Regions from separate parts of the Pseudomonas lini genome, predicted to be linked through region 4. Evidence: predicted binding sites of a transcription regulator. Region 4 holds the regulator's gene; each other region holds the start of a gene.
What was found. The regulator FliA, encoded in region 4, starts transcription of late flagellar genes. The targets are predictions, from matches to a motif close to CTAAAGTTTNNNNNNNNNNNGCCGNTAA.

Region 1 (7,849 bases), 1.4 Mb from region 4:
CCGGTGGCCCGTTGAACGATTTGGGGCATTGGCCCGCCGGAATCATGGTGGCGGTCGGTTTGTATCTGGTCGTTCGCCGATAGCCAGTTGGGTGTTCGGCTGGCACACTGTTTGAACGCTGAATTGAACATTGGCCTCAGCTATTGAAGTAGAGCCCGCTGTCGGAGTCGAAGATGAAAAACTGGCTGGACGAGATCAAGTGGGACGCCGATGGCCTCGTGCCGGCGATTGCCCAGGATCACAAGACCGGACGCGTCCTGATGATGGCCTGGATGAACCGCGAAGCGCTGGAACTGACCGCTGCCGAGAACCGTGCCATTTACTGGTCACGTTCCCGTGGCAAGCTGTGGCGCAAGGGCGAAGAGTCTGGCCACGTGCAAACCCTGCATGAGATGCGCCTGGACTGTGACGCTGACGTGATCATCCTGATGGTTGAGCAAATCGGCGACATCGCCTGCCATACCGGCCGTCAGAGCTGCTTCTACCGCGTCTTCGAGAACGGCGACTGGAAAACCGTCGACCCGGTGCTCAAAGACCCGCACGCTATCTACTCCGCAGGACACACACATGAGTGACACCCTGACCCGTCTGGCCCAGGTACTCGAAGAGCGCAAAGGCGCCGCCGCCGACAGCTCGTATGTCGCCAGCCTGTACCACAAGGGCTTGAACAAGATTCTGGAAAAAGTCGGCGAAGAGTCGGTCGAAACCATCATTGCTGCCAAGGATGCCGCCATCAGCGGTGACTGCAGCGATGTGATTTACGAGACCGCCGATTTGTGGTTCCACAGCATGGTCATGCTCGCCCAGTTGGGGCAGCATCCACAGGCTGTGCTCGATGAACTGGACCGTCGCTTCGGTCTGTCCGGACATACCGAGAAAGCCTCTCGCCCGTCCGCCTGAACATCTATTACAGAGGAACGCAACATGGGCATTTTTGACTGGAAACACTGGATCGTCATCCTGGTTGTCGTCGTGCTGGTGTTCGGCACCAAGAAACTGAAAAACCTCGGTACTGATGTCGGCGAGTCGATCAAGGGCTTTCGTAAAGCCATGAACGACGACGAGAAACCGGCCGACACGACAGCGACCCCGGCTCAACCGGTTCCACCTGTTCAGCCACAGGCCACACAGTCCGTGAACCCGCCGCACACCATCGACGTGCAGGCGCAAAAAGTCGAAGAGCCGATCCGCAAAGACTCGTGAGCACTGACTAATGTTTGGTATCAGCTTCTCTGAACTGCTGCTCGTCGGCCTCGTCGCCCTGCTGGTGCTGGGCCCCGAGCGTCTGCCGGGCGCTGCGCGCACCGCCGGCCTGTGGGTCGGGCGGCTGAAGCGCAGCTTCAACGCGATCAAACAGGAAGTTGAACGTGAAATCGGTGCCGACGAGATTCGCCGGCAACTGCACAACGAGCACATTCTGTCGCTGGAGCAGGAGGCGCGGAAGATCTTCACGCCGACTCAGCAGGAGGCTACGCCGGTTCAGCCGGTTGAGCCTCTGTCGGAGCAAACGATTCATGCTCCGATTGCAGAAACTGCACCTGCCGCTGCACCGACGGAAACGGTGAAAGCTGTTGAACCGGCGCCGGTGGTCGCGTCCGTAGAACCTGTTGCTCCTGCCGCCGCGCCGACAACACCGGCGCCTCACGACACCACTTTTCCGCCGCGAGTCTCATGAGCGATCTCCCCGAAAACGACCAGCACATGCCGCTGGTTTCGCACCTCACCGAGTTGCGCACGCGCCTGCTGCGTTGCGTGGCGGCGGTGTTCATCATTTTTGCCGGGCTGTTCGCCTTCACCCAGCAAATCTACACCTTCGTCTCCACGCCGCTGCGCCAGTACTTGCCAGCCGGCGCGACGATGATCGCCACCGACGTGTCGTCGCCGTTCCTGACGCCGCTGAAGCTGACCATGATGGTTTCGCTGTTCCTGTCGATCCCGGTGATCCTGCATCAGATCTGGGGCTTTATCGCGCCAGGCCTCTACAAGCATGAGAAGCGCATCGCGGTGCCGCTGCTGGTCTCCAGCATTCTGCTGTTCTACACCGGCATGGCGTTCGCCTATTACCTGGTGTTCCCGCTGATCTTCAAGTTCTTCGCCGCCGCCACCCCGGCCGGCGTGGAGATGATGACCGACATCAGCAGCTACCTCGATTTCGTCATGACGCTGTTCTTCGCCTTCGGCGTGGCGTTCGAGATTCCGGTGGCCGTGGTGCTGCTGGTGTGGATCGGCGTAGTCAACGTTGCCTACCTGAAAAAAATCCGCCCGTATGTGATCATCGGCTGCTTCGTGGTCGGCATGATCCTGACGCCGCCGGACATCTTCTCGCAGACGCTGTTGGCCGTTCCGATGTGGTTGCTGTTCGAGATCGGCATCCTGTTCGGTAGCCTGATCAGCAAGCGCGGCGAACATCCGGACGATCAGCCGGCTGACGATCACAACGACCAGCCGCCAGCGACTCAAGCGTGAACCTGCTGCTCCTCGAAGAGGCCGACTTCATTGCGGCCGACCGGGTGATCTTGCGCGATCGGCGGTTGACTCACATGCAGGAAGTCCATCGCTCGGTGGTCGGCGACAGCATGCGCGTCGGGCGTATTGGCGGACTGATGGGCACAGCCGAGGTGCTGCGCCTGGACGCCGATGAGGCCGAGTTGCGCGTCACCCTCGATCAGCCGCCACCGGCCAAGCTGCCACTGACTTTGGTGCTGGCCCTGCCGCGACCGAAAATGCTCCGCCGGGTGTTTCAGACCGTGGCCGCCATGGGTGTGCCGCGCATCGTGCTGGTGAACAGCTATCGCGTCGAGAAGAGCTTCTGGCAAACCCCGTTCCTGGAACCCGAGGCGATTCGCGAGCAATTGATCCTGGGTCTTGAACAGGCCCGCGACAGCGTGCTGCCAGAGATCGTCATCGAGAAGCGCTTCAAGCCCTTTGTCGAAGACCGTCTGCCGGCCATTACCGAAGGCACCTTAGGCCTGGTCGGCCATCCCGGCAACTACCCGCCCTGCCCTCGTGGCCTGAACGAACCCGTGACCCTGGCCATCGGCCCCGAAGGCGGCTGGATTCCCTACGAAATCGACTTGCTGGCCAAGGCCGGCTTGCAACCGGTGCAACTTGGCGAGCGCATTCTGCGGGTTGAAACAGCCGTCACTGCGCTGCTGGCACGCCTCTTCTAACCCCAGACACTTATCCTGTGGCGAGGGAGCTTGCTCCCGCTCGGCTGCGAAGCAGTCGTAAAACCGGTGAATGCAGTCTTGCTGGAAAAAAGCGGTGGCCGCTTCGCGCCCAAGCGGGAGCAAGCTCCCTCGCCACAAGTGCTTACTCGCCTACAGATTCCTGCCAGCCGGCCGATACAGTTCCCATAAAACCGATTAGGCCCTAGGGGAGTTGCAGCATGTACCGTTGGCTAGCCGAAAAACTGGGAAACGTAAGCGTCAATCGCAAACTGGGTATCGGCTTCGGTCTGGTGCTGCTTCTGACCTTGTTGATCACCTTCACCGGCTGGACCGGTCTGAGCGGTGTGATCAGCCGTGGCGATACGCTTGGGTTTATTTCCAGCCTCAAGGAGCTGACCAAAGACCTGCGCCTGGCCCGTCTGGATTACGAAATGCGCCGTGGCGAACAAGGCTCGGGCGCCATCAATGATCTGCTCGGCCAACTCGATAGCGGCCTTAAAACCGCACGCACACTGATCGAACAGCCTGGCGATCTAGCAATGATCGACCAGCAACTGGCCGCCGTCAGCGAGTACAAACGCACCGTCGCCGACCTGACTCAAGCCACCGCTACCCGCGAAGACGCCCGCAGCAAACTGGGCGCTACCGCCGATAACGCCGTGGCCCGGGTCGCCGAAGTCGAAAAATCCCTGTTGCAAGGCGACAGCGTCGCTCAGTTCAACAGCGTGATCGACCTGAGCAAGCTGATCCAACAAGCGCGCTTTCAAGTGCGCGGCTACACCTACAGCGGCAAGCCCGAGGCCGAGCAGCCGGCGCTGGACGCCATCGGCAATGCTCTGAAGAACCTCGAAAGCCTGCCATCTCAACTGCCGGAACAACACATTGCCAACCTGCAACAGGCGACCGACTCGCTCAAAGCTTATCGCGGGGCCGTCAGCCAGTTTCGCGACGCTCAAGTCGCCAGCGGTGCTGCTATTAAACGCATGATCGCACAAGGCGACATTCTGCTCGACACCAGCAAAAAGCTCACCGCCTCGCAAACTGTCGTACGTGACACCGACACAGCGCACGCCAAGAACATGCTGCTGTTGGCTACTGTCCTGGCGTCGGCCTTTGGTTTGTTCGCGGCCTGGGCCATCACCCGCCAGATCGTCATTCCTCTGAGCCAGACCCTCAAAGTGGCCGAGCGTGTCGCCGCGGGCGACCTGACCCACAATCTCATTTCCGAACGTCAGGACGAACTGGGCCAGCTACAGCGCGCCATGCAGAGTATGACCCTGGGCCTGCGGGAACTGATCGGTGGCATCAGCGATGGCGTGACCCAAATCGCCAGCGCCGCTGAAGAGCTGTCCGCCGTCACCGAACAGACCAGCGCCGGAGTCAACAGCCAGAAGGTCGAGACCGATCAGGTGGCCACCGCCATGCACGAAATGACCGCCACTGTGCAGGAAGTCGCGCGCAACGCCGAGGAAGCGTCCGAAGCCGCCGTCGCCGCCGACCAACAAGCCCGCGAGGGTGACCGGGTAGTCGGCGAAGCCATCGCCCAGATCGAGCGCCTGGCTACCGAAGTCGGTAACTCCACTGCCGCCATGGGCGATCTGAAGCGCGAAAGCGACAAGATCGGCAGCGTGCTCGACGTGATCAAGTCCGTGGCCCAGCAAACCAACCTGCTGGCGCTCAACGCCGCCATCGAAGCCGCCCGCGCCGGTGAAGCCGGGCGCGGTTTTGCGGTGGTCGCCGACGAGGTCCGCAGCTTGGCCCAGCGCACCCAGAAGTCCACCGAAGAAATCGAAGAGCTGATCGTCGGCCTGCAAACCGGCACTCAGCAAGTCGCGACCATCATGGACAACAGCCGCAGCCTGACAGACAGCAGCGTCGAACTGACCCGACGCGCCGGTAGCTCGCTGGAAAGCATTACCCGCACCGTGTCGGCAATCCAGTCGATGAACCAGCAGATCGCCGCCGCTGCCGAGCAACAGAGCGCGGTGGCTGAAGAGATCAACCGCAGCGTGCTGAGCGTGCGTGATGTGTCCGAGCAGACCTCGGCCGCCAGTGAAGAGACCGCGGCGTCCAGCGTTGAGCTGGCGCGGTTGGGGGCCCATTTGCAGAGGCTGGTGGGGCGGTTCAAGGTTTGAGGTGATGCGGGCATCCCGGTTCGCTTGAAACCGGAGTGATGCAATCGCGGGCAAGCCCGCTCCCACAGGATCCGCGCCGAACACAAAGTTGTGCTCAGTCAGATCATCAGCGCAAAAAAAACCCCGCTTTCGCGGGGTTTTTCATTAGGCCAACTGAGGCTGCACGCTCACAGGCTTGAGCGGCAACAGCGGCGCATGGGGATCGGCATCCACCGATGTGCGCCAGGCTTGCAGCCACTCGGCGTGGCCTTCGTTCCAGACCTGCTCATGCAAGCGACCCAGTGCCACCGGATCACTCAGCAGGGCCACTCGCTCGTTGTTGGTCAGCCCGGCAGGACCGACCTTCATCGCATGGCGAACCCGCTCGATACGCAGCCATTCGATCGGCTCGGCCTGACGGTGACGGGATGTCGCCAGCGCGCACGCCAAGGCGTTCTGTTGCGGATCGACCACTGCCCGGACGAAGCCGTCGTTCAGCGCATGCCAACGGTTTTCGTGGGTGTACTGGTCGGTTGCCAGCAACGCCTGTGGCGGATTGTATTCCTCAGGGATCAGGAACAGGCTTTCGTCACGGGACTTGAGGCCCAGGCCGACACGGCTGGAGATCACCGATACCGGGATCGACAGCATCAGCGAACCGACAATCGGCACCAGCCACCAAAGGAAGCTCGGGTTCAGCCAGATCACCAACAACGCCCAGAAGAAGCCCAGCAAGGTTTGCGGACCGTGGCGCTTGGCCGCTTCGCTCCATGGTGTGGAATCGTCGTCACGTTGCGGCGAGTTCCAGGTCGCGGCCCAGCCGAGGAACGCGGCGAGTACGAAACGGGTGTGAAAGATCATCCGCACCGGCGCCAGCAGCATGGAGAACAACATCTCCAGCAGCATCGACAGCGTCACCTTGAACTTGCCACCGAACTCTTTCGCACCCTTGGCCCAGATCAGGATGATGCTCAGCAATTTCGGCAGGAACAGCAGCACGATGGTCGTCGAGAACAGCGCAATTGCCTTGTCCGGCTGCCATTGCGGCCACAGTGGATAGAGCTGACGCGGTTCCAGGAAGTATTGCGGCTCCATCAACGTGTTGACCGCCAGCAAGGCCGTCGACAACACCAGGAACAAGAACCATAACGGCGCAGACAGGTACGACATCACGCCGGTCAGGAACACCGCACGGTGCACCGGGTGCATGCCCTTGACCAGGAACAGCCGGAAGTTCATCAGGTTGCCGTGGCACCAGCGACGGTCACGCTTGAGTTCGTCCAGCAGGTTCGGTGGCAGTTCTTCGTAGCTGCCCGGCAAGTCGTAGGCAATCCATACGCCCCAGCCGGCACGGCGCATCAGCGCAGCTTCGACGAAGTCGTGGGACAGAATCGCACCGGCAAACGCGCCTTTACCGGGCAACGGCGCCAGGGCGCAGTGCTCGATGAACGGCTTCATGCGGATAATCGCGTTGTGACCCCAGTAGTGGGATTCGCCCAACTGCCAGAAGTGCAGACCGGCAGTGAACAGCGGACCGTACACACGCGTGGCGAACTGCTGCATACGCGCATAAAGGGTGTCCATGCCCGACGCACGCGGCGCGGTCTGGATGATCCCGGCGTCCGGCGTGGCTTCCATCAGCCGCACCAGACTGCTCAGGCATTCGCCGCTCATCACGCTGTCGGCGTCGAGCACGACCATGTACTTGTAGTCACCGCCCCAACGACGGCAGAAGTCGTCGAGGTTGCCGCTTTTACGTTTTACGCGGCGGCGGCGACGACGATAGAAGATCTTGCCGAAGCCTTTGCCTTCACGGCAGACGTCCAGCCAGGCCTGCTGCTCGGCAACGCAGATGTCGGCGTCGTTACTGTCGCTGAGCACGAAAAAGTCGAAGCGATCCAGGTTACCCGAGGCCGCAACCGATTCGAAGGTCGCCCGCAAACCGGCGAACACCCGCGGCACGTCTTCGTTGCAGATCGGCATCACCAGTGCGGTGCGTGCGTCCTTGGCGATCGGCTCGTTGCCGGCGCTGGCGCCGGAAATGCGGTACTTGTCACGGCCGGTGATCAACTCGAGGAAGCCCATCAGCGCGGTCCAGAAGCCCGCCGAGACCCAGCAAAACAGAATCCCGAACATAATCAGAATGCTGGTTTGCAAGGCATATGGCAGCACTTGCGTGGCGGTTTGGGTCAGCGGTTGATGCAGGACTTCTTCGAGATCGACGAACGACCAGCCCTGGTACGGCATGATGCCTTTCATGTACCAGCCGGCGACGATCGTCTGACCGAGCATCAGCACCAGCAGAATGTAGCGGCGGATCGAACCGACGGTGCGCCAGCGAGCCGCTGGCAGCACGTTCTCATCCTTCGGCGGGGCCGGCGGATTGGTGCGACCGGTCAGCCGACGCCAGCCACGCACCAGAATATTGGTGCGCCACGGCTCGGGCACGACTTTGGTCCGACGGATCGGCGGGGTTGCCTTGAGGCAAACCCGACCACTGGCGTCGAGCACCAGCATTTCCGCGTCCGCCAGTTCTTCGGCGGAGTTCAGGGTCAGGCGCCGGCC
Region 2 (7,849 bases), 170 kb from region 4:
CTCGCTGATGATGTTGATCGGCTCGGGCCTGTTGAGTACTTACCTTGCCCTGCGCCTGGCAGCCGATAAAGTCGACAGCCTGTGGGTCGGTGCGTTGATGGCCGCCAACTATTTCGGCCTGGTGCTAGGCGGCAAGATCGGCCACCGGCTGATTGCCCGGGTCGGGCATATTCGAGCTTATTCAGCCTGCGCCGGGATCGTCGGCGCGGCGGTGCTGGGTCATGGCCTGGTGGACTGGCTGCCCGCGTGGCTGTTCCTGCGGGTGATCGTCGGCCTGGGCATGATGTGCCAATACATGGTGATCGAAAGTTGGCTCAATGAGCAGGCAGAAGCCAATAAGCGTGGGGTCGTGTTCAGCGGCTACATGATCGCCTCGTACCTGGGGCTGGTATTGGGTCAGCTGATTCTGGTCATGCACCCGGGCCTGGGCCTGGAATTGCTGATGCTGGTCGCGCTGTGTTTCGCCCTGTGCCTTGTGCCGGTAGCCCTGACACGGCGGATTCACCCGGCGCCTTTGCACCCGGCGCCGATGGAACCACGGTTCTTCATCAAGCGCGTGCCGCAGTCATTGAGTACGGTGTTGGGGTCGGGTTTGATCGTCGGTTCGTTCTACGGTCTGGCGCCGCTGTATGCCTCGCAGCAAGGGTTATCGACCGAACAGGTCGGTCTGTTCATGGGTAGCTGCATTTTTGCAGGGCTGGTGGTGCAGTGGCCGTTGGGTTGGCTGTCGGACCGCTATGACCGGGCGCTGTTGATCCGCTGTTTCGCGTTTAGCCTGGCGCTGGCAGCGTTGCCCCTGGCAATCATGCGGCAAGTGCCGCTGGAGGTGCTGTTCATCGCCGGGTTTTTCTGTTCGCTGGTGCAGTTCTGTCTGTACCCGTTGGCGGTGGCGTTCTCCAACGACCATGTCGAGGGTGATCGCAGGGTGTCGCTGACGGCGATGCTGCTGGTGACCTACGGTGTAGGCGCGAGTATCGGGCCGCTGGTGGCCGGGGTGTTGATGAAGCTGTTCGGCAGTCAGATGCTCTATGCCTTCTTCAGTTTTTTCGCCTTGGTGCTGGTATGGCGAATTCGTCCGAAAGCGGTTACCAACCTGCATCAGGTGGACGATGCTCCGCTGCATCACGTGGCCATGCCGGACAGCATGTCGAGTTCACCACTGGTCGCTTGCCTTGACCCGCGAGTCGATGAGCAGGTGGTGCAGGATCAGATGCAGAATCCGGTCAACCCTGAGGCTGACTTCAATCCGGATGCCGAGCCGGAAACCGAAGCTGCAACAGATTCGGAATCGTCAGACCCTGACGCGGGTCGCGAGCAAAGTTTTACCGAAGCAAGGCCTTGATCAAGGCATAAAAAAAACGGGCAGTCACCGCAAGGGACTGCCCGTTTTTTTATGGGAGCGACGTATCAGAAGTCGTCTTTATCGAAGCGCCGCGCTTCGCGCTGAAGCTGATAGACGAACCGCTCGACCTGGCGCTGCACCAGGCCGCTCATGTTGTGAAAACGCACGCCGGCAAAAGTGGTGTTGATCTTTTCTTCGAAGTGCAGGTAACGCAACTCGACCGGTGCCGTCATGTTGCCGAAGGGCAGGGCCGCAACGAAGCGGTCATAGACCTGGCCCAGTTGTAGCTTGGCGGTGATGTCGCCCTCGAAGCGCAACTTGCAGCCGGTGGCGGAGATGTCCAGCAGTTTGCCGTTGATGGGCGACTTGAGTTTGTCGCCCCCCAGTTCGACATTGACCAGTTGTGCCAGCTTCAACGCAGCGCGAAAAGCATTGCGGCGCTGGTGGTAAACCACCTCATCGGGCAGCGCGCCACGGTAGCAGCGGCCATCGCCGGATTCGTCGATGGTCAGCGGGCCATTGCTTTCCCAGGCGATGCGTACACCGTCGTGGAAGCCTTCGACCTTGAACGGTTCGCCAGCCAGCAGATAGCGTTCGCCGTCGCGCGGGATCATTTCGTCCAGGGCGATCATCTTGCTGTCACGGTCGATGTCCACCAGATAACTCTGGAAGCGCTGGCTGCGCTCATGGAACGTGATGATCAGCGGGTCATGGCTGTCTTGCAGCTGACGCAGATTGCCGGAGATTTCCAGGGGCGTGGTGAGCACCTTGGGTGGCTGCGGAGCATCTTCCGCGCTTAAGGCATTGGACACGGGGTATCAATCTCCAGACAAATATGGCTACTGGCCGGCATTCTGCCAGCATGTTTCGCGTCTTGATAGAGCGGGCTCATTGAAAGGCTCAAGCCTGACTGAGCGGACGTGGTTTTGCGAGTTTGGAGGTTGAACCGCGGGCATCGTAGAGCGCTGGTGGCTCGCCGCCGGTGAGGATTTTCAGCTGGTTGGCCGTGGCGGCCTGCTGCACCAGAATCGACTGGCCATTGTTGACATTGGCGGCCTGACACTGGGCCAGGAGGTCGGTCAGCACGTCGCTCTGTGCCAGCAACTGGTCACCGATGCTCGAATGGCTGGCAAGTTGCTCCAGGCCCTGGCGATTGGTCGGCAGGTTGAGGCTGGCGAGGATTTCACTGCGTTTGCGGCCATGCTGCTCAAGCAAAATGATCAATGCCTGTTTCTGCGCCAGAATCTCTTCGAGCAGTGGCATGTCGCGACCATGCAACGCGAGGGACTCGGTTTGCAGCAGCTCCAGCAGGTGTTGCGCCGGTGCAAAGTCGTCGATGATCAGTTGCAGTAAATTAGTGTCGTGCATGGCTGGCCTTGGGTTTTAAGCGTCCAAAAGCCGGCGCGGGCCGTGGCCTAGCGCTGGGCTTCGAAGTTGAGCAGTTTGCTGGCTACACGGTTGCTGTCGACTTTATAGCTGCCATCGGCAATCGCTGCTTTCAACTCGGCCACGCGGGCTTTGTCGAGTGCAGGCTGATCGCGCAGCTTGTCAGTGACCTTCTGCAACTGTTGAGCCTCATTGCTGAGGTGTACCGATTCCCCGCTTTTGGTGGTACTGGCCTGTTCGGCCGGGGTATTCAGCGGCGCGGATTGGCCGGCTTCGGCGGTTTCCTTCGCAGCGCTGGTACGTGTACTGCCCGTAAGTGACGAGGAGCTGTTTAAACGACTGAAATCGATGACCATGACAAAAAACCTCTGGGTATTTGGACGCTTGCCATGTTTTCGGCTCTTCCCCGGAAAACTTTAGGCCCATTTATCAATGAGCTTGCATGCGCCAGCGCGTGTTCCGCATGCGGCACAGTTTAGGGAACAGCCAGGCTACGCGCCATATATTCACGAACAGAGATTCCCTACATAGCTACTTCCACCTGGCCGGGCGCGGTGACTTGCGCCTTGATGACCCGCTGGGAGTTAAGGTTCTTCACGCGAATCTGTTCGCTCATGCCGCCATTGGACAGCGCTTCACCCGGCATACGTACACTGAGCGTACCACTGCGGGCGGTAATCACCACCTGATCGCCCTTGCGAATGACTTCCGCCTGTTCGAGGTGCACCAGGGTAATGACCTGATCGGCGACCATTGGTCGGGTAAGTTTCTGTCCGATCGCCTGATCCACGGAGGTCAGAAAACCCTGATTTATCAGGCTGATATCACGCTCGCGCAGGGTCACGTCCTGAGACTCGATAATCCCTGTGCGCTTGAGGGGGCGGGTGGTGGTCACGATGTCGCGAAACAGCCGTACTTGAGCGGGTACGAAGACTGTCCAGGGGGAGGCGCCCTCGCAGCGAACCTTGACCGTGACCCGGCCCAGAGGCCTGGCGGGGCTCTCGAGGGTGGCTGTCAATTCCTTGTCGCACATGGGCATGCGCAGGCGTGGATCGAGCTGGTTGACCTCGATCTCGTAGCGTCCTTGTGTTTGACTCGTGGCCAGATAGTCTTCTACGGTGAATTCAAGAAAGCCCTGAGTGACGCCGATAAGCATGTCAGGCAAGGTAACCGCGTCAGCAAGGGCAGGGCTGCCAGCGTTGAACAGGCAAACGGCCGACATCACGCAGAGCAATCTGCGGCAGGTTGATGTCAGGCGTCGGAAAAATGTCGGTTCTGTGTTCATGAGAGTTAAAAAGCAAGCGCCGTGCCGTTTAGTGATGAATGTGCGTCGCAACACACTTAGCGTTGGTGTAGGAGTCTGGCATGGCTGGTGTAATGGATTCGGTGAACCAGCGCACGCAACTGGTAGGGCAGAATCGCCTTGAGCTGTTGTTGTTCCGTCTCGACGGCCAGCAGCTGTATGGGATCAACGTATTCAAGGTTCGTGAGGTGCTGCAATGCCCCAAGCTGACCCTGATGCCCAAGTCCAGTCCTGTCGTGTGCGGTGTGGCAAATATTCGGGGGGCGACCATTCCGATTCTGGATCTGGCGATGGCGACCGGTTCCGGAGCGCTGAAAGATCAAAGCAATCCCTTCGTGATCATCACGGAGTACAACACCAAGACCCAGGGTTTCCTGGTGCGCTCGGTGGAGCGCATCGTCAATATGAACTGGGAAGAGATTCATCCGCCACCCAAGGGCACCGGGCGCGATCACTACCTGACGGCTGTGACTCGGGTCGACAATCAGTTAGTCGAAATCATTGACGTCGAGAAGGTGCTGGCGGAAGTGGCACCGACACCGGAAGCGATTTCGGTGGGCGTGGTGGATGTCGAGACTCAGCACAAGGCGTTGTCCTTGCGCGTGTTGACGGTCGATGATTCATCGGTGGCGCGCAAGCAAGTCACGCGTTGTCTGCAAACGATCGGCGTCGAAGTGGTGGCGTTGAACGACGGTCGGCAAGCGCTGGATTACCTGCGCAAGCTGGTCGATGAGGGCAAGAAGCCGGAAGACGAGTTCCTGATGATGATCTCCGACATCGAAATGCCGGAGATGGACGGGTACACCCTGACGGCCGAGATCCGCGCCGACCCGCGCATGCAAAAGCTTCATATCATCCTGCACACTTCGTTGTCGGGTGTGTTCAATCAGGCGATGGTCAAGAAAGTCGGTGCCGATGACTTCCTGGCCAAGTTCCGTCCTGATGACTTGGCATCCCGGGTGGTCGACCGGATCAAAGCAGCAGATATCAGCTAGGGGCGTTTTGCCCCTGGCGGTCAACACGATTTAAGAGGCCGCATCATTGTCTACGGGTAATTTGGATTTCGAACAGTTCCGGGTCTTCCTGGAAAAAGCCTGTGGCATTTTGCTCGGTGAGAACAAGCAATACCTGGTCTCGAGCCGTCTCAACAAACTGATGGAACAGCAGGGCATCAAATCGCTGGGTGAATTGGTTCAGCGCATCCAGACCCAACCGCGCAGCGGTTTGCGCGAGCTGGTGGTGGATGCCATGACCACCAACGAAACCCTGTGGTTTCGTGACACCTATCCGTTTGAAGTCTTGAAGAACAAGGTATTGCCTGAGTCGATCAAGGCAAGCCCCGGACAGCGCCTGCGGATCTGGTCGGCGGCGTGTTCGTCGGGTCAGGAACCGTATTCGCTGTCGATGTCCATCGATGAGTTCGAGCGGGTCAACATGGGCCAGTTGAAGATGGGCGTGCAGATCGTTGCCACGGATCTGTCCGGCACCATGCTGACCAACTGCAAGACCGGTGAATACGACAGCCTGGCCATCGGCCGCGGTCTGTCGCCCGAGCGCCTTCAGCGTTACTTCGACCCGAAAGGGCCGGGACGCTGGGCCATCAAGGCACCGATCAAGAGTCGCGTGGAATTTCGTTCGTTCAACCTGCTCGACAGCTACGCAAGCCTGGGCAAGTTCGACATCGTGTTTTGCCGCAACGTGCTGATCTACTTCTCCGCCGAGGTGAAGAAAGACATCCTGTTGCGCATCCACAGCACGCTCAAGCCCGGCGGCTATCTGTTCCTTGGCGCGTCCGAAGCGCTGAACGGTTTGCCGGATCATTATCAAATGGTCCAGTGCAGCCCGGGGATCATTTACAAGGCGAAGTGATTCGTTGCTTCATCAAAAAACGGGAGTCCTCAGGGGCTCCCGTTTTTTTGTGCCTGTAATTATCTCTCAAAATCACCACAACCCCTGTGGGAGCGGGCTTGCCCGCGATAGCGTCGTATCAGTCGACATCAATTTGATTTGTTACACCGCAATCGCGGGCAAGCCCGCTCCCACAGGGTCAGTTGTTGTTCTGGCGATTGGTGATAAGCGGCAGAAAAGCGGCAGGCGGCGGAAATCGGTTGCCGCTTTTCTGGCATTGCCGCCTTGCCACCGCGCGCAAAGCCCCGGTTTACGGGCTTTTTTGAATTGGCACGCCGCTTGCTATGTCCATCGTACGAAAAATCAGGTCACCCGAAGGTTTCCCGACATGAGCATCAGCTTCGATAAAGCGCTCGGTATCCACGAACAAGCCTTGGGCTTTCGCGCCCAGCGTGCCGAAGTCCTGGCCAACAACATCACCAACGCCGACACCCCGAACTACAAGGCTCGGGATCTGGACTTCTCGAAAGTGCTCGCCGAGCAGAACGAGAAAACCAAAAACGGCAAGTTCGCCTTGAACATGACCAACAGCCGTCACATCGAAGCTGAAGGCATGGGTAATGGCGACGAGTCGCTGATGTATCGCACGCCGATGCAACCGTCGATCGACCAGAACACCGTGGACGCCCAGCTGGAACAGTCGAACTACGCGGAAAACGCGGTCAACTTCCAGGCCAGCTTCACCCTGCTCAACAGTAAATTCAAAGGGCTGGTGTCAGCCCTGCGCGGAGAGTAATCCATGTCCCTATCCAGTGTTTTCAACATTGCCGGTAGCGGCATGAGTGCTCAGACCACGCGCTTGAACACCGTCGCCTCGAACATCGCCAACGCCGAGACCGTCTCGTCGAGCATCGACCAGACCTACCGTGCCCGTCACCCGGTGTTCGCCACCATGTTCCAGGGCGGCCAGAGCGGCGGCAGCGATTCGCTGTTCCAGAACCAGGACGCGGCCGGTCAAGGCGTGCAAGTGCTGGGCGTGGTCGAAGACCAGAGCAACCTTGAAGCGCGCTATGAGCCGAACCATCCGGCTGCCGATGCCAAGGGCTACGTCTACTACCCGAACGTCAATGTCGTCGAAGAAATGGCCGACATGATTTCCGCGAGCCGTTCGTTCCAGACCAACGCCGAAATGATGAACACCGCCAAAACCATGATGCAGAAGGTCCTGACCCTCGGTCAGTGATAAGAGGCGATTCATATGAGCGTTATCAGCGATGTTCTGGCCAACTCTTCGGTCCAGACCCCTACCACCAAAGACAGCCTGACCTCGGCCGCTACCGGCGGGCAGAAACTGGGCAAAGACGCGTTCCTGCAACTGCTGGTTACCCAGCTGAAAAACCAGAACCCGCTCGATCCTCAGGACAACAGCGAGTTCGTGGCACAGCTGGCGCAGTTCAGTAGCCTGGAAGGTATCACCACGCTCAATGATACCGTCAGCGGCCTTGCCAGCAGCTACAGCTCCTCGCAAGCCTTGCAGGCTTCTTCGCTGGTGGGTCGTTCGGTTATCGCGCAGACCGACAAAACGATGGTTGACACCTCCAAGAGCCTCAACGGTACCGTCGTGGTACCGACATCGGTTTCCGCCGCCACCGTCAAGATCACCAACTCGGAAGGCAAAACCATCCGCACCCTCGACCTGGGCAGCCAAAGCGCCGGCAACGCCAGTTTCATCTGGGACGGCAAGGACGATGCGGGTGCGGTGGCACCGGCGGGTACTTACACCTTCGGCGCGACGACCACCATCGACGGCACGAACACCTCACTGATTACTTACCTGCCGGCAACGGTCAACAGCGTGACCATCAGCCAGACCGGCGGTGAGTTGATGCTGAACCTGGCAGGCATGGGCAGCGTTGCCCTGTCCAAAGTTCAAACCATTGGTATATAGAGCCGACTAGCACGGCACAAAG
Region 3 (7,849 bases), 1.3 Mb from region 4:
GCTGGCGAGCATGTCGATCAGGGTCACGGTTAGGAACACCGCCATCGGGTCGTTGCTGCCGGATTCGATCTCCAGGCTCGCGCTCACCCGTTCGTTCAGGCCCTTGCCGCCCAGCAGCGAGAACACGGCCGCGGCGTCGGTGGAGCCGACGATGGCGCCAATCAGCAAGCCCTGAATCATGTTCAGGTCGAACAGCCACGCCGCCGCCATCCCGGTCAGCCCGGTGGTGATCAAGACTCCGACTGTGGCCAGCGACAATGCCGGCCATAACGCCACGCGAAAACTCGCCACCCGGGTGCGCAAGCCGCCGTCGAGCAGGATCACTGCCAGGGCGAGGTTGCCGACCAGATAAGCCGTTGGGTAGTTATCGAAAATAATGCCGGCACCGTCGACACCGGCCGACATGCCCACCGCGAGGATAATCACCAGAATCGGGATACCGAGGCGCGATGAAAGTGAGCTCACCAGAATGCTCGCACCTACCAGCAACGCGCCGATCAAGAACAGGCTGTTGATGGTCGTCGCATTCAAAGGCAGTACTCCAGAAAGCTAAAGGCGGGCACAAACTGACCATGCAGTCTGCGTGCCAGCGATTCTAACCTGTTGAAATGTGATGCTGTCAAAAAGCTTTTTACGATGTACATCCGCTCGAGCTGGGTGAGACCACTGTGGCGAGGGAGCTTGCTCCCGCTGGGTCGCGTAGCGACCCCAAACCGACGCTGCGGTGTGTCAGTTTCAGCGCGTGGGCCAATTGCGACTGCTGCGCAGCCGAGCGGGAGCAAGCTCCCTCGCCACAGTGGTGGTGTAGCCGTTACAGGCTAAACCGCCCAACCATGTTGTTCAGGTCCAGCGCCAGTCGCGACAGCTCGTTGCTGGCCGCGCTCGTCTGGTTGGCACCGGTGGCCGATTGCACCGACAGGTCACGAATGTTCACCAGATTGCGGTCTACTTCACGGGCCACTTGCGCCTGTTCTTCGGCGGCACTGGCGATCACCAGGTTGCGTTCGTTGATTTCGACGATGGCGCTGTTGATGGTGTCCAGCGACATGCCTGCACCACGGGCGATGTTCAAGGTCGATTCAGCGCGCTCGGTGCTGTTGCGCATCGAATCCACGGCGTGTTCGGTGCCGCTCTGGATGCTGCCAATCATGCGCTCGATTTCGCTGGTCGACTGTTGAGTGCGATGGGCCAGGGCACGCACTTCGTCGGCGACCACCGCAAAACCACGACCGGCTTCACCGGCACGGGCCGCTTCGATGGCGGCGTTCAACGCCAACAGATTGGTCTGGTCCGCCAGGCCGCGAATCACGTCCAGCACTTTGCCGATGTCTCGCGACTCGTTGGCTAGATCACCGATCAGGCTGGCGGTGCTCTGTACGTCGGCGCTCATGCGCTCGATGGCGCTCACGGTTTCCTGAACCAGGTCACGCCCGTCGCCCGCCGAGGAGGTGGCGTTTTTCGAGGCTTCGGAGGTGCTCACGGCGTTGCGGGCGACTTCTTCCACGGCGCTGGTCATTTCATTGACAGCGGTGGCGGCCTGTTCGATTTCGTTATTTTGCTGAGTCAGGCCACGAGCGCTTTCGTCGGTGACGCTGTTGAGTTCTTCCGCGGCAGATGCCAGTTGCGTGGCCGAACCGGAAATCCGTTGCAGGGTATCGCGCAGTTTTTCCTGCATCTTCGCCATCGCGGCGAGCAGACGACCGGCTTCATCTTCGCCATCGACGGTGATCGGCCGCGTCAGGTTACCTTCGGCGATTTCTTCAGCCGCGCTCAAGGCGTTGGCGATCGGCTTGGTGATGCTGTTAGTCAGCAGCCAGGCGAACAGCAGGGTCAGGCCGGTCGCGATGACCAGCAGGGTCACCACCAGGTTGAAGGCTGACGAGTACTGGTCGGTAGCTTGCTGGTTGGCGCTGTCGGCCTGCTGGGTGTTGATCTCCAGCAAGCGGTTGAGCACGGTGTTGATGGCTTCAGAGTTGTTCAGCAAATCGGTGTTGACCAGTGTGCGCAGTTCGTCGACCTGATTGTTGCGCGACAGGCTCTTCATCCGGTCTTCGATCTGGCGGTACTGACCCAGTAACTGCACATACTGATCATAGGTTGCACGTTCCTGCGGGCTGGCGATCAGTTTTTCATAGGAGGTCTGAGCCGCTCGAATCTGCTGGTTACGGGTTTCCAGCAGGTCCATGGTTTTCTGCTGGACGTCCGGCTCGCGATTCACCAACAGGCGATAAGCCAGGACACGCAGGCGCAGGGTCAGTTGAGTGAACTCGTCGAGGCTTTTGATGCTCGGTACGCTGTTCGAGGTGATCTCCTCGGCGGCGCCGCGAATCTTGCTCATCTGGTTCAGGGCGAACACCCCCAGGATCAGCATCATGGCGCCAATCAGGGTGAAGCCGAGGAACGCCCGCGGTGCGATATTCATATTACGTAGGGACATGGTGTTCACCGAAAAAAGCGCATTCGTGCGGCGCTGAGACTGTTGTATGGATGACTTATCGGTCATACGACTAAAGTCTTGAGGCGCTGCGCGTTTTTGTCGCAGAAGGGCCGCGGCGACGAAGTGCAGGAACCAGATCCGCCAAACACAGTCTTTAAAGCTCGCGAGGAAGGTCGCCCGCCAGCAAAATCAAGGCCTTGCGCCCGAATAACCCTGGCGTCAGTGGTGACTTTTCTTTATCGTACGCGCCCTTTGAAAATGCCCGGAAAATCAAAATGTTGGAAGCATCCCTAAGCCAATTGGAACAACTGGTCAGCGACCTGGTGCAGCAGAACCAGACCCTGCTCGGCACCCATCAATCCCTGAGTGCAGAACTGGCCCAGGTCAAGGATGAAAACGAAAGCCTGCAACTGAGCCTGATGGAACAGGAAGAGAAACAAGGTGCCACCGCGGCACGCATTCAGGCCTTGGTTGAGCGCGTCAGCGCCGGCCCTGTCAGCGCATGAGTTACGGCGCCGCAGGGGTAAAAGTCGTCTCGATTCTGGGGGAGGACTATTCGATCAAGGCGCCGGCCGGGGAAGAACAGACCCTGCTGGACGCCGCATTGATGTTGAAGGCCGCCCTGGCCGAGACCAAAAAGAAATACCCGACGCTGATCGGTGACCGCTTGCTGGTGTTGGCGGCGATGAATCTGTGCTCGCAGCAGATCGAAATGCAAAAGCGTCATCAAGAGGAACTCAACCGTTACCAAGAGCAAGTCAGCGCCACGGTTGAAGTGATCGCCAAGACAATCAATCAGGCTTGATCAGCTTTGCGCACAACCAAAGAATAAATTGTCGTTTACGTTGTATACAATCGGCATGGCTGTTGCAGTGTTTCAGCCTCTTATTCTTTGGGGGTGCTCCATGCAGTTCTGGCGACGCAGTATTCAATGGCAGTTGATCCTGAGCATGGGCACCGCCCTGCTGATCAGTATTCTGATCGTGGTTGGCGTTTATACCCTCGTGGTCAACCGCCTCGCCCAGCGCTATCTGGTCGAACAAGCGCTGCCGTCGAGCATCGAAGCGATGCGCAATGACATCGAACGAATCCTCGTTCAACCCCTCACCGCCGCCAAGGACATCGCCAGTAACAGCATGGTTCGCGACTGGTTGGGCGGGGGCGAGAACAGTGCCCAGACCGACACATTCGTAAAGTATCTGGAAGGCATCCGCGCCGAGCATAAAGCCTTTACCGCGATTATTGTCGGCACCGCGTCCAACCATTACTTCACTGAAAAAGGCCTGGACCGGACCCTCAGTCGCTCCAATCCAAAGGACGCCTGGTTCTATGCTTTCCTCGACAGCAACCAACCGCGCACCCTCAATATCGACAATGACACCGCCACCGGCGAATTGGCGCTGTTCATCGACTTCAAGGTCGAGCAGGCCGACAAAGTCGTGGGCGTCGCTGGTCTCGGGCTGAGCATGAAAGAGCTGTCGGAGCTGATCCAGAATTTCAACTTCGGTGAGCGTGGCAAGGTCTATCTCGTGCGTTCCGACGGTTTGATCCAGGTTCATCCCGAGGCGCAGTTCAGCGGCAAGCGCACGCTGGTCGAACAGATCGGCGCCCCGGCGGCGCAAGCGGTCATGGGGCAGCTCTCGACCTCCACAGCGTCCGCCACCAGCAGTTTTGTCCGCGATGGCGAAGATTTTCTGGCCTTGAGCCTGCCGCTGCGTGATCTGGGCTGGACCCTGGTGGCCGAAGTGCCGCAGTCGCAAATCTATGCCGAATCCCGTCGCGCGATGTGGATGAGCAGCGCCATCGGTCTGGCGGTGGCGCTGGTGTGCCTGTTGTTGGTGGTGTTTCTGGCCCGTGGATTGGTGCGACCGATTCGTCAGGTAACAGCGGCGCTGGTAGCCATCGGTAGCGGTGGTGGAGATTTGACCCACAGGTTAGATTCCAGCCGCGCCGATGAACTGGGTGACCTCGCTCGCGGTTTCAATCGCTTCCTGGAAAGTCAGCGCGACATGATCGGCGAAGTCCTGGCCACCAGTGAGCGTTTGCGCTCGGCAGTTGGCCAAGTGGCACGGGTGGTGGATAACACGGCCGAACGCTCGGGCCGTCAGCAGGAAATGACCGACATGGTCGCCACTGCTGTCCACGAGATGGGCCTGACCGTGCAGGAAATCGCTCAAAACGCCGGTAACGCGGCCGTCGCTTCGCAAACCGCGCGGGATGAAGCGCTGCAGGCGCGGGAAGTGGTGGGCGGATCGATCCGGCATATAGAAAGCATGTCCGACGAGATTGGCATAGCCGCCGGTGCGGTGGGCGAGTTGGCCCATCAAGTGGCGTCCATCGATCAGGTGTTGGCGGTGATTCGCGGGATTTCCGAGCAAACCAATTTGCTGGCGCTCAACGCCGCCATCGAAGCGGCGCGGGCCGGGGACATGGGGCGCGGGTTTGCCGTGGTAGCCGATGAAGTGCGGACTCTGGCGCGGCGGACTCAGTCGTCCACCGACGAGATCCAGCAGATGATCGGCAGCCTCAAGCAGGGCGCGGAGAATGCGGTGTCTTCCATGCACGCCGGGCAAGCAGCGACCGGCACCGGCGTTGAGTCGAGTCAGCGCACCGGGGCGTCGTTGACGGCGATCACCGGGCAGGTCGAGCGGATCAGCGACATGAACCATCAGGTGGCCACGGCGACGGAAGAGCAGTCGGCGGTGACGGAAGAGATCAACCGGAATGTGCAGGGGATTTCTGACTTGGCGCGGGCTACAGCGGGGGAGGTCAGGGCTTGTCGGGAAGACTGTCAGACGTTGCAGCGGTTGGCGGATGATCTGGCGCGGCAGATGAGCGGGTTTCGGTTGAGCTGACATCGCGTTGATTGTACCGACGCCATCGCGGGCAAGCCCGCTCCCACAGGATTTGGGTGTTGAACACATTATCTGTGAACAACAGAGATCCCTGTGGGAGCGGGCTTGCCCGCGATTGGGTTTCAGCTACGCCACAGAGTTCTAATCAGAACCACTCATCCTGCATGCCCAGGCACACATCATCCCGCGCCTCGAGAATCGCCAGCTCATGGTGACAACCCGGAACTTCCCACGTCAGGAAATATCGCGCCGCCTGCAGCTTGCCTTTATAAAAGCTCACATCCGCCGCGTTCCCTTTGGCTAACCCTTCCTCTGCACGAATCGCCTGTTCCAGCCAACGCCAACCAATCACCGTGTGGCCGAACACTTTCAGATACAGCGCTGAGTTCGCCAGGCTGCTATTGACCTTGCCCTGAGCCAGATCGGTCAGCAGGCCAATGGTCACGGTTTGCAGGCGAGCCACCAGTTTCTCCAGCGGTTCACGCAGCAACGTCAGTGATTCATACGCCTGCGCTCGCTCGGCGGTGTTGGCGATCAGGCGGATCAGTTGCTTGAGCCCCGCGCCCCCGTTCTGCGCCAGTTTGCGCCCCAGCAAATCCAGCGACTGAATGCCGTGAGTCCCTTCATGAATCGGGTTCAGGCGGTTGTCGCGGTAGTACTGCTCCACCGGGTACTCGCGGGTGTAACCGTGGCCACCGAGAATCTGGATCGCCAGTTCGTTGGCCTTCAAGCAAAACTCCGACGGCCAGGATTTAACGATCGGCGTCAGCAGATCCAGCAGCTCATGAGCCTGTTTGCGCTCGGCTTCGCCTTCAAGGGTCGTGGTGTCGTCAAACAGTCGCGCTGCGTACAACCCAAGGTCAAAGGCCCCTTCGACGTAGGACTTTTGCGTCAGCAGCATACGTCTGACATCGGCATGCTGAATGATCGCCACCGGTGCGGTGCTCGGATCCTTGCTATCCGGCACTCGACCTTGCGGACGTTCGCGGGCGTACTCCAGGGAATACAGGTAACCGGCATAACCCAGCATCACCGCGCCCATACCGACGCCGATCCGCGCCTCGTTCATCATCTGGAACATGTAGCTCAAACCGTGGTGCGGCTTGCCTACCAGATAGCCGACACACTCGCCGTTGTCGCCGAAGTTCAGCGCGGTGGACGTAGTGCCGCGCCAGCCCATCTTATGGAACAACCCGGCCAGCAACACGTCGTTGCGTTTGCCCAGGCTACCGTCATCGTTGACCAGAAACTTGGGCACGATGAACAGTGATATGCCCTTCACCCCGGCCGGTGCATCCGGCAGCTTGGCCAACACCATATGCACGATGTTTTCCGACAGCGGGTGATCGCCGCCGGAGATGAAAATCTTGTTGCCCTTGAGTCGATAGGTGCCGTCGGACGCAGGCTCCGCGCGTGTACGAATATCCGACAGCGAGGAGCCCGCGTGAGGTTCAGTCAGGGCCATGGTGCCGAAGAAGCGGCCGTCGATCATCGGTTGCAGGAATCGCTGTTTCTGCTCATCGGTGCCGAAGCTTTCGATCAGATTCGCCGCGCCCATGGTCAGGAATGGGTAGGAGGTCGACGCCGCGTTGGCCGACTGAAAGTGCGCGAAGCAGGCTTGGGATAGCAATGTAGGAAGTTGCATGCCGCCGGCATCGAAACTGCGCGCGGCATTGAGGAAACCGGCTTCGAGGAAGGCATCCACCGCCGGTTTCACTTCCGGAATCAGAATCGCCTGACCGTCCTCATAGCGTGGTTCGTTCTCGTCGCCCTTGCGGTTGTGCGGGGCGAAGAATTTTTCGGCGATGCTGCGGGCAGTGCCGATAGCCGCATCGAAGGTCTCGCGGTTGTGCTCGGCGAACCGCTCACGCTGGGTCAGGCCCTCGGCATCAAGGACTTCATACAGCTCGAAAGCCAGATTGCGGGAACTGAGCAACGTCTCGGACATGGCGGTCTACCTTTTTTTGGAATGGACCGAGTCTAGGCGTGGGGAGGGCGGGCTGAAAGGATGATTGATGTGGGTGATGGTGGAGCAGGGCGGCGGCTTAGCAGGCGCCACAAGCAACTGTGGGAGCGGGCTTGCCCGCGATGGCGTCAGACCAGTCAATATCATCAGTGACTGATACATCGCTATCGCGAGCAAGCCCGCTCCCACAAGGGTCCTGCTAACCAGGCACCCATTGCAGGTGCCCGGTCTTGTTGCGGTTTAGCCGATCGTCATCAAACTGGCGTTGCCACCCGCCGCAGCGGTGTTAACGCTCAATGCACGCTCGATCACCAGACGTTCCAACGCAATGTTGGTTTCGCCCTGGGACAAACCATGAACCCCAACAATCGCGCCGGCACGCTTGGCCACTTGCTGGCAGACCGCACGCAACTGATCGGAATGGCCATGATGCAGAACCGCATCAATTACCACCTCATCCTTGGTCCAGTCGCCAACCCGCTTGATCCGCGCCTGGATTTCTTTCGGCAAGCGTGCGAACAAAGCCTTGCCCGGTTCAGCGTCCGGCCACACCGCCGATCCGCCTACGGCCAACACCGCCGCCAGTTGAGT
Region 4 (7,849 bases):
GAATCGTCCACCACCAGGACTTTGACTGCCATAAACACTCCATTAGACGGGGCGAGGCTCAGTCGCCCCGCTCCCCCAGAATCAAATACGCCGTGCGGCGTAACGCTTGAGCATGCTCGGCACATCGAGAATCAGTGCAATGCGGCCGTCACCAGTGATGGTGGCGCCGGACATGCCCGGGGTTCCCTGGAGCATTTTGCCCAATGGCTTGATGACCACTTCTTCCTGGCCCACCAACTGGTCGACGACGAAGCCGATCCGCTGAGTGCCCACTGAAAGGATCACCACATGGCCTTCGCGCTGCTCTTCGTGAGCGGCGGAGCTGACCAGCCAGCGCTTGAGGTAGAACAGAGGCAGCGCCTTGTCCCGCACGATCACCACTTCCTGACCGTCCACCACGTTGGTGCGCGACAGGTCGAGGTGGAAGATCTCGTTGACGTTCACCAGCGGGAACGCGAACGCCTGGTTGCCGAGCATGACCATCAGCGTCGGCATGATCGCCAGGGTCAACGGGACCTTGATGACGATCTTCGAGCCCTTGCCCTTGGTCGAGTAGATATTGATGGTGCCGTTGAGCTGGGCGATCTTGGTTTTCACCACGTCCATGCCCACGCCGCGCCCGGACACGTCGGAAATCTCGGTCTTGGTCGAGAACCCCGGAGCGAAGATCAGGTTGAAGCAATCAGTCTCGCTGAGACGGTCCGCCGCATCCTTGTCCATCAGGCCTTTCTTCACGGCGATGCCGCGTAGAACATCAGCGTCCATGCCTTTGCCATCATCGGAGATGGACAGCAGGATGTGGTCGCCTTCCTGTTCAGCGGACAGGATCACCTTGCCGCTGCGAGGTTTGCCCATCGCTTCGCGCTCAGTCGGCTCTTCAATACCGTGGTCGACCGAGTTGCGCACCAAGTGGACCAGCGGGTCGGCCAGGGCCTCGACGAGGTTCTTGTCGAGGTCGGTTTCTTCGCCGACCAGCTCCAGGTTGATCTCTTTCTTGAGCTGGCGAGCCAGGTCGCGAACCAGACGCGGGAAGCGCCCGAAAACTTTCTTGATCGGCTGCATCCGGGTCTTCATGACCGCGGTTTGCAGGTCGGCCGTGACCACGTCGAGGTTCGACACGGCCTTGGACATGGCTTCGTCGCCGCTGTTGAGGCCCAGACGGACCAAGCGGTTACGCACCAGAACCAACTCGCCGACCATGTTCATGATTTCGTCGAGACGCGCGGTATCGACCCGCACGGTGGTCTCGGCTTCGCTGGCCGGTTTTTCCGGTGGCGGCGCAGCCGGGGCACGAGCAGGAGCCGGTGCAGCAGCGGCAGCAGGCTTGGGCGCCTGGGCTTTTGGCTCAGGCGCTTTGGCGACAGGTGCCGGCGCCGCTGCCTTGACGACTGGGGTTGCTACCGCCGAAGCAGCAGAACCGGTGCCCACTTCAGTGAACTTGCCTTTACCGTGCAATTCGTCGAGCAGCGATTCGAACTCATGATCGGAGATCAGATCACCGCCGGCCGCTTTAGCGGTTGGCGCAGCCGGGGCCGGGGCCGAAGCAATCGCCGATTCCAGCGCATCGACCGCAAAGTTGCCTTTGCCGTGCAACTGATCGAGCAGTGTTTCGAACTCGTCATCGGTGATGTCGGAGCTGTCGCCTGCCGCTTTCGGGGCAGCCGGTGCGGCGGGCGCCGCGACCACTGCATCGGCGGCGAACTGGCCTTTGCCGTGCAATTGATCGAGCAACGACTCGAACTCGGCATCGGTGATTTCGTCGCTGGTCGCCGTATCGGCGGCAGGCGGAGCAACCACAGGCGCCTCGGCCTGAGCCTTGACGGCATTCAGCGAGTCCAGCAGTTGTTCGAATTCGTTATCGGTAATGTCACCGGATTCACTTTCAGCGGCCGGCTCTTGCACCACTTCAGCGACAGGTGCTGCTTCATCGCCGGTTTGCGGCTCGGCCAGGCGGGCCAGAGCAGCCAGCAATTCAGGCGTGGCAGCTGTGATCGGGCTGCGTTCGCGGACCTCGCTGAACATTCCGTTCACCGCGTCCAGTGCCTCGAGAACCACGTCCATCAGTTCCGAGTCGACGCGTCGTTCACCCTTGCGCAGGATGTCGAACACGTTCTCGGCGATGTGACAGCACTCCACCAGCTCATTGAGCTGGAGGAAGCCGGCGCCCCCTTTTACAGTGTGAAAACCGCGAAAAATTGCATTGAGCAAATCCGCATCATCCGGTCGGCTTTCAAGCTCGACCAGCTGTTCGGACAGTTGCTCTAGAATCTCGCCGGCCTCAACCAGGAAATCCTGAAGGATCTCTTCATCGGCGCCGAAGCTCATTAAGGGGGTGCTCCTGAGGTCTAAAAACCTAAAAAACCTAAAATGCTAAAACTCTAAAATCCTAGGCTGGATAACAAATCGTCCACATCGTCCTGACCGGACACAACGTCTTCTCTTTTATCGGCATGAATCTGCGGACCTTCACCCTGAGAGAGATGTTTTTGTGGATCTTTTTCAGCGAGCATCGCTTCATGGTCATGTTCGATACCCGCAAAGCGGTCGACCTGACTGGCCATGAGCACGAGCTTGAGCAGATTGCTTTCAACGTCGGTGACCAACTGGGTCACGCGCTTGATCACCTGACCGGTGAGGTCCTGGTAATCCTGGGCCAGCAGAATGTCGTTGAGGTTGCTCGACACGACGCGGTTGTCTTCGCTGCTGCGTGTCAGGAAACCGTCAACCCGCCTGGCCAGTTCTCGGAACTCTTCAGCCCCGACTTCGCGACGCATGAACCGTCCCCAATCCGTGCTCAGCGCCTGAGCTTCATCGCTCAGGCCATTGATCAGCGGCGTGGCGTTTTCCACCAGGTCCATGGTGCGGTTGGCCGCGGCCTCGGTCAGCTTGACCACATAACCCAGGCGCTCAGTGGCATCGGTGATCTGAGACACTTCCTCGGCTTGCGGCATGTGCGGGTCAATCTGAAAATTGACGATCGCGCTATGCAGCTCGCGGGTGAGCTTGCCCACTTCCTGGTACAGGCCGCGGTCACGGGTCTGGTTGAGCTCATGGATCAGTTGCACAGCGTCGCCGAACCTGCCTTTTTCAAGGCTTTCGACCAGTTCGACCGCGTGTTTTTTCAGGGTCGATTCGAAATCGCCCTGTGAAGATTCGTTTTGCTCCATAGCTCCCCCGTGACGGACTGGCTTTGCACATCAACCGATGCGTTCGAAGATCTTTTCAATCTTGTCTTTCAACGCTTGAGCCGTGAATGGCTTGACCACATAGCCGTTCACACCCGCCTGAGCGGCTTCGATGATTTGCTCGCGCTTGGCTTCAGCGGTCACCATCAGCACCGGCAGGTGCTTGAGCTTTTCATCGGCGCGCACGTGACGCAGCAGATCGATGCCGGTCATGCCAGGCATGTTCCAGTCCGTTACCAGAAAGTCGATGCCCCCGCTGTTGAGAACCGGAATGGCAGTGATGCCATCGTCAGCCTCGACCGTGTTGGTGAACCCAAGGTCACGCAACAGGTTTTTTATGATCCGCCGCATCGTTGAGAAGTCATCAACGATGAGGATTTTCATGTTCTTGTTCAATTCGACCTCCAAGCAGTCTTAAACGCGTCCAGCACCTGGACGCGCCATTTCAATCAATCCGGCAAAGCACTCAATGACTGTCTGGAGCACAACAGATCGAAACCGGCGCGGTTCAACACCACACCTGCTCCATTCGCAGTGTCCCCACACTGCCTTCAGCGCGCTCGCCACTCCCCCAAACGCCCCCGCAAACGGGCCGCGCACTGGCTGTGTAACTGGCTGACCCGCGATTCGCTGACCCCCAGGACCTCACCGATTTCCTTGAGATTCAACTCTTCGTCGTAGTACAGCGCCAACACCAGTCGCTCACGCTCCGGCAAATTGGCAATCGCGTCCGCCAGCGCCGCCTGGAAGCGTTCATCTTCCAGATCGCGTGACGGCTCGAGATGAGCACTGGCGCCATCCTCATGCAGCCCTTCGTGTTCGCCGTCCTGCAACAGATCGTCGAAACTGAATAACCGGCTACCCAGGGTGTCGTTCAAAATCCCGTAATAATCGTCGAGACTCAATTGGAGTTCGGCCGCAACTTCGTGATCTTTAGCGTCACGGCCGGTTTTAGCTTCAATCGAGCGAATCGCGTCGCTGACCATGCGGGTATTGCGGTGAACCGAACGTGGCGCCCAGTCCCCCTTGCGCACTTCATCGAGCATCGCGCCGCGGATTCGAATGCCCGCGTACGTCTCGAAACTCGCGCCTTTGCTGGCGTCGTATTTGGTTGATACTTCAAGCAGGCCGATCATGCCGGCCTGGATCAGGTCTTCGACCTGGACACTGGCCGGCAAACGCGCCAGCAAATGGTAGGCAATGCGTTTTACCAAGGGCGCGTAACGCTCGATTAGTTCGTACTGCGCGTCACGTGCCGAGTTCTTGTAGAGGTTGTAACCACTGGCTGTCATAGGACGGGTCCTGCCGTTTGTTGCACGAGGCGCTCGACGAAAAATTCCAGATGCCCACGCGGGTTGGCCGGCAGCGGCCAGGTATCGACCTTCTGCGCAATGGCCTTGAATGCCAGAGCGCACTTGGAACGGGGAAAGGCTTCGTAGACGGCACGCTGCTTCTGCACGGCCTTGCGCACGCTTTCGTCGTAAGGCACCGCGCCAACGTATTGCAAGGCGACGTCGAGGAAGCGATCGGTGACCTTGGTCAACTTGGCGAACAGGTTGCGGCCCTCCTGCGGGCTCTGCGCCATGTTGGCCAGGACGCGGAAACGATTCATGCCGTAGTCGCGGTTCAGCAGTTTGATCAGCGCGTAGGCGTCAGTGATCGAGGTCGGCTCGTCGCACACCACCAGCAAGACTTCCTGGGCTGCGCGAACGAAACTGACTACCGAGTCACCAATGCCCGCAGCGGTGTCGATCACCAATACGTCGAGGTTGTCGCCGATGTCGCTGAAGGCCTGGATCAGGCCGGCATGCTGGGCCGGGCTCAGATGAACCATGCTCTGGGTGCCGGACGCGGCCGGGACGATGCGGATACCGCCGGGCCCTTGCAGCAGCACGTCGCGCAGCTCACACCGGCCTTCGATCACATCGGCCAAAGTACGTTTGGGTGTCAGCCCCAACAGGACGTCGACGTTCGCCAGCCCCAGATCGGCATCCAGCAGCATGACGCGCCGGCCGAGCTCAGCTAGAGCCAGGGACAAGTTCACTGACACGTTAGTCTTCCCGACGCCACTTTTGCCGCCGGTCACCGCGATCACCTGTACGGGATGCATGCTGCCCATGTTATTTCTTTACCTTGTCTTACTTAGACGGAGGCCACATTACTGGCTGCGCGTTCACCAACTGAACAATGCATTGGCAGACCATCGATGTAGGTACAAAAACTGTTCATTAATACCTCAGCCAACCCGCTTGGTCGGACTGTGGTAGAGGTCAGCGAACATATCAGCCATGGCTTCTTCGCTGGGTTCTTCCTGCATTTGCACGCTAACGGCGCGGCTGACCAACTGATGACGACGCGGCAGATGCAAATCATCCGGGATCCGCGGGCCATCGGTCAGGTAAGCCACCGGCAATTCATGACTGATGGCCAGGCTCAACACCTCACCCAGGCTTGCCGTTTCATCCAGTTTAGTCAGGATGCAGCCAGCTAGCCCGCAACGCTTGTAACTATGATAAGCGGCGGTTAGAACCTGTTTTTGGCTAGTGGTTGCCAAGACCAGATAATTTTTTGATTTGATCCCTCGTCCGGCCAGGCTTTCGAGCTGCATGCGCAGTGCCGGATCGCTGGCCTGCAGGCCGGCGGTATCGATCAGAACCACGCGTTTGCGCAGCAAAGGTTCCAGCGCCTGCACCAGCGATTGGCCCGGGTCGACGTGGGTGACTGACACATTGAGGATGCGGCCCAGGGTCTTGAGCTGTTCCTGAGCGCCGATGCGGTAGCTGTCCATGCTCACCAGCGCGATGTTCTGCGCGCCGTACTTGAGCACGTAACGGGCGGCGAGTTTGGCCAGCGTGGTGGTCTTGCCCATACCGGCCGGGCCGACCATCGCAATCACGCCGCCCTCTTCCAGTGGCTCAACTTGCGGGGTGGCAATCATCCGCGCCAGGTGCGCGAGCAACATGCGCCAGGCCTGACGGGGTTCTTCAATGTCGGTAATCAGTGCCAGCAGATCGCGCGACAACGGGCCGGACAGACCGATGCGTTGCAGGCGACGCCAGAGGTTGGCCTGGGCCGGACGGCTGCCTTGCAGCTGATTCCAGGCCAGCGAGCCGAGTTGCACTTCCATCAGTTCACGCAGGCTGTTGAGCTCGAAACGCATCGAGTCGAACGCACGCGGATCGACGCCGGTCGCTGCGGCAGGCGCGGGTGCCGGACGCCGAGGCTCGGCCAGCGTTGGCTCGATCAGTGGCTCGGCGGCGGTCAACGGCAGGCCGGCGAACAACTGGCGATTGGTGGCTTTGTCGCTCTCGCCATCGCCACGCAGGCTCAGTTCGGCCTGGGCGGTGACGATCCGCGACTGGGTCTTGCGCAACTCGTCCTCGAGTTCCATGTTCGGAACACGCGGGGCCAGCGCCGACAATTTGTAATCCAGGGCAGCCGTCAGCTCGACACCGCCGGCGATCCGGCGATTGCCAATGATGGCGGCATCGGCGCCCAGCTCATCACGAACCAGTTTCATGGCCTGACGCATATCGGCGGCGAAAAAACGCTTAACTTGCATAAACCACTACCTCAGCCGTTGGGCCCTACTGTCGCAACGATGGTCACTTGCTTGTTGTCAGGGATTTCCTGGTAAGCCAACACATGCAAACCCGGGACTGCCAGTCGGCCGAATCGCGAGAGCATCGCGCGAACCGGACCGGCCACCAGCAGAATCACCGGTTGACCTTGCATTTCCTGACGCTGCGCCGCTTCGATCAACGAGCGTTGCAGTTTCTCTGCCATGCTTGGCTCCAGCAGAACACCCTCTTCCGAGCCTTGTCCTGCCTTCTGAAGACTATTGAGCAATATTTGTTCCAACCTTGGTTCCAAGGTGATCACAGGCAGCTGCGACTCAGTGCCTACAATGCTTTGCACGATTGCGCGGGATACGCCGACGCGCACCGCGGCCACCAAAGCGGCAGTATCTTGACTCTTGGCGGCGTTGTTGGCGATGGCTTCGGCGATGCTGCGAATGTCTCGTACCGGTACTTGTTCGGCCAGCAATGCCTGCAAGACTTTGAGCAGTTGCGACAGCGAAACCACCCCCGGCACCAACTCTTCTGCCAGTTTCGGTGAGCTTTTGGCCAACAATTGCATGAGTTGCTGGACTTCTTCGTGGCCGATCAGCTCGCTGGAGTGCTTGTACAGAATCTGGTTCAAATGCGTTGCCACTACCGTACTGGCATCGACCACGGTATAACCAAGGGATTGCGCCTGGGCACGCTGGCTGATTTCGATCCAGACCGCCTCCAGACCAAAAGCCGGATCTTTGGCGGTGATGCCGTTGAGCGTGCCGTAGACCTGCCCCGGGTTGATCGCCAACTCGCGGTCCGGATAAATCTCGGCCTCGGCCAGGATCACGCCCATCAGGGTCAGGCGATAGGCGCTTGGCGCCAGGTCGAGGTTGTCACGGATATGCACAGTCGGCATCAGGAAGCCCAGGTCCTGGGAGAGCTTTTTACGCACACCCTTGATCCGTGCCAGCAACTGACCACCCTGGTTGCGATCCACCAGCGGGATCAGGCGGTAGCCGACTTCCAGGCCGATCATGTCGATCGGGGTCACGTCATCCCAGCCAAGCTCTTTGGTTTCCTGAGCGCGGGCCGGCGATGGCAGCAGTT

Region 1: AB3226_RS16635 (methyl-accepting chemotaxis protein) is a predicted target of FliA. The motif match lies at 3,321-3,348, and genes of this name have one in related genera.
Region 2: flgM (flagellar biosynthesis anti-sigma factor FlgM) is a predicted target of FliA. The motif match lies at 3,121-3,148, and genes of this name have one in related genera.
Region 3: AB3226_RS16990 (methyl-accepting chemotaxis protein) is a predicted target of FliA. The motif match lies at 2,493-2,520, and genes of this name have one in related genera.

Annotation. Positions count from the first base shown of each region.
Region 1 covers NZ_OZ061318.1:3,657,626-3,665,474, reverse strand. The annotation lists gene ubiB (ubiquinone biosynthesis regulatory protein kinase UbiB) at 1-83, shown strand, start outside; gene hisI (phosphoribosyl-AMP cyclohydrolase) at 174-575, shown strand; gene AB3226_RS16660 (phosphoribosyl-ATP diphosphatase) at 568-900, shown strand; gene AB3226_RS16655 (twin-arginine translocase TatA/TatE family subunit) at 925-1,203, shown strand; gene tatB (Sec-independent protein translocase protein TatB) at 1,214-1,675, shown strand; gene tatC (twin-arginine translocase subunit TatC) at 1,672-2,466, shown strand; gene AB3226_RS16640 (16S rRNA (uracil(1498)-N(3))-methyltransferase) at 2,463-3,170, shown strand; gene AB3226_RS16635 (methyl-accepting chemotaxis protein) at 3,389-5,305, shown strand; gene mdoH (glucans biosynthesis glucosyltransferase MdoH) at 5,450-7,849, opposite strand, start outside.
Region 2 covers NZ_OZ061318.1:4,899,304-4,907,152, forward strand. The annotation lists gene AB3226_RS22150 (MFS transporter) at 1-1,342, shown strand, start outside; gene AB3226_RS22155 (flagellar brake protein) at 1,408-2,154, opposite strand; gene AB3226_RS22160 (flagella synthesis protein FlgN) at 2,243-2,710, opposite strand; gene flgM (flagellar biosynthesis anti-sigma factor FlgM) at 2,758-3,084, opposite strand; gene flgA (flagellar basal body P-ring formation chaperone FlgA) at 3,252-4,013, opposite strand; gene AB3226_RS22175 (chemotaxis protein CheV) at 4,094-5,026, shown strand; gene cheR (protein-glutamate O-methyltransferase CheR) at 5,073-5,900, shown strand; gene flgB (flagellar basal body rod protein FlgB) at 6,268-6,675, shown strand; gene flgC (flagellar basal body rod protein FlgC) at 6,679-7,122, shown strand; gene flgD (flagellar hook assembly protein FlgD) at 7,138-7,827, shown strand.
Region 3 covers NZ_OZ061318.1:3,738,466-3,746,314, forward strand. The annotation lists gene AB3226_RS16985 (potassium/proton antiporter) at 1-531, opposite strand, end outside; gene AB3226_RS16990 (methyl-accepting chemotaxis protein) at 812-2,437, opposite strand; gene AB3226_RS16995 (hypothetical protein) at 2,713-2,943, shown strand; gene AB3226_RS17000 (cell division protein ZapA) at 2,940-3,242, shown strand; gene AB3226_RS17005 (methyl-accepting chemotaxis protein) at 3,343-5,292, shown strand; gene AB3226_RS17010 (acyl-CoA dehydrogenase) at 5,438-7,240, opposite strand; gene putA (trifunctional transcriptional regulator/proline dehydrogenase/L-glutamate gamma-semialdehyde dehydrogenase) at 7,499-7,849, opposite strand, start outside.
Region 4 covers NZ_OZ061318.1:5,071,156-5,079,004, reverse strand. The annotation lists gene AB3226_RS22980 (chemotaxis response regulator protein-glutamate methylesterase) at 1-32, opposite strand, end outside; gene AB3226_RS22975 (chemotaxis protein CheA) at 82-2,325, opposite strand; gene AB3226_RS22970 (protein phosphatase CheZ) at 2,379-3,167, opposite strand; gene AB3226_RS22965 (chemotaxis response regulator CheY) at 3,198-3,569, opposite strand; gene fliA (RNA polymerase sigma factor FliA) at 3,737-4,477, opposite strand; gene fleN (flagellar synthesis regulator FleN) at 4,474-5,304, opposite strand; gene flhF (flagellar biosynthesis protein FlhF) at 5,422-6,747, opposite strand; gene flhA (flagellar biosynthesis protein FlhA) at 6,759-7,849, opposite strand, start outside.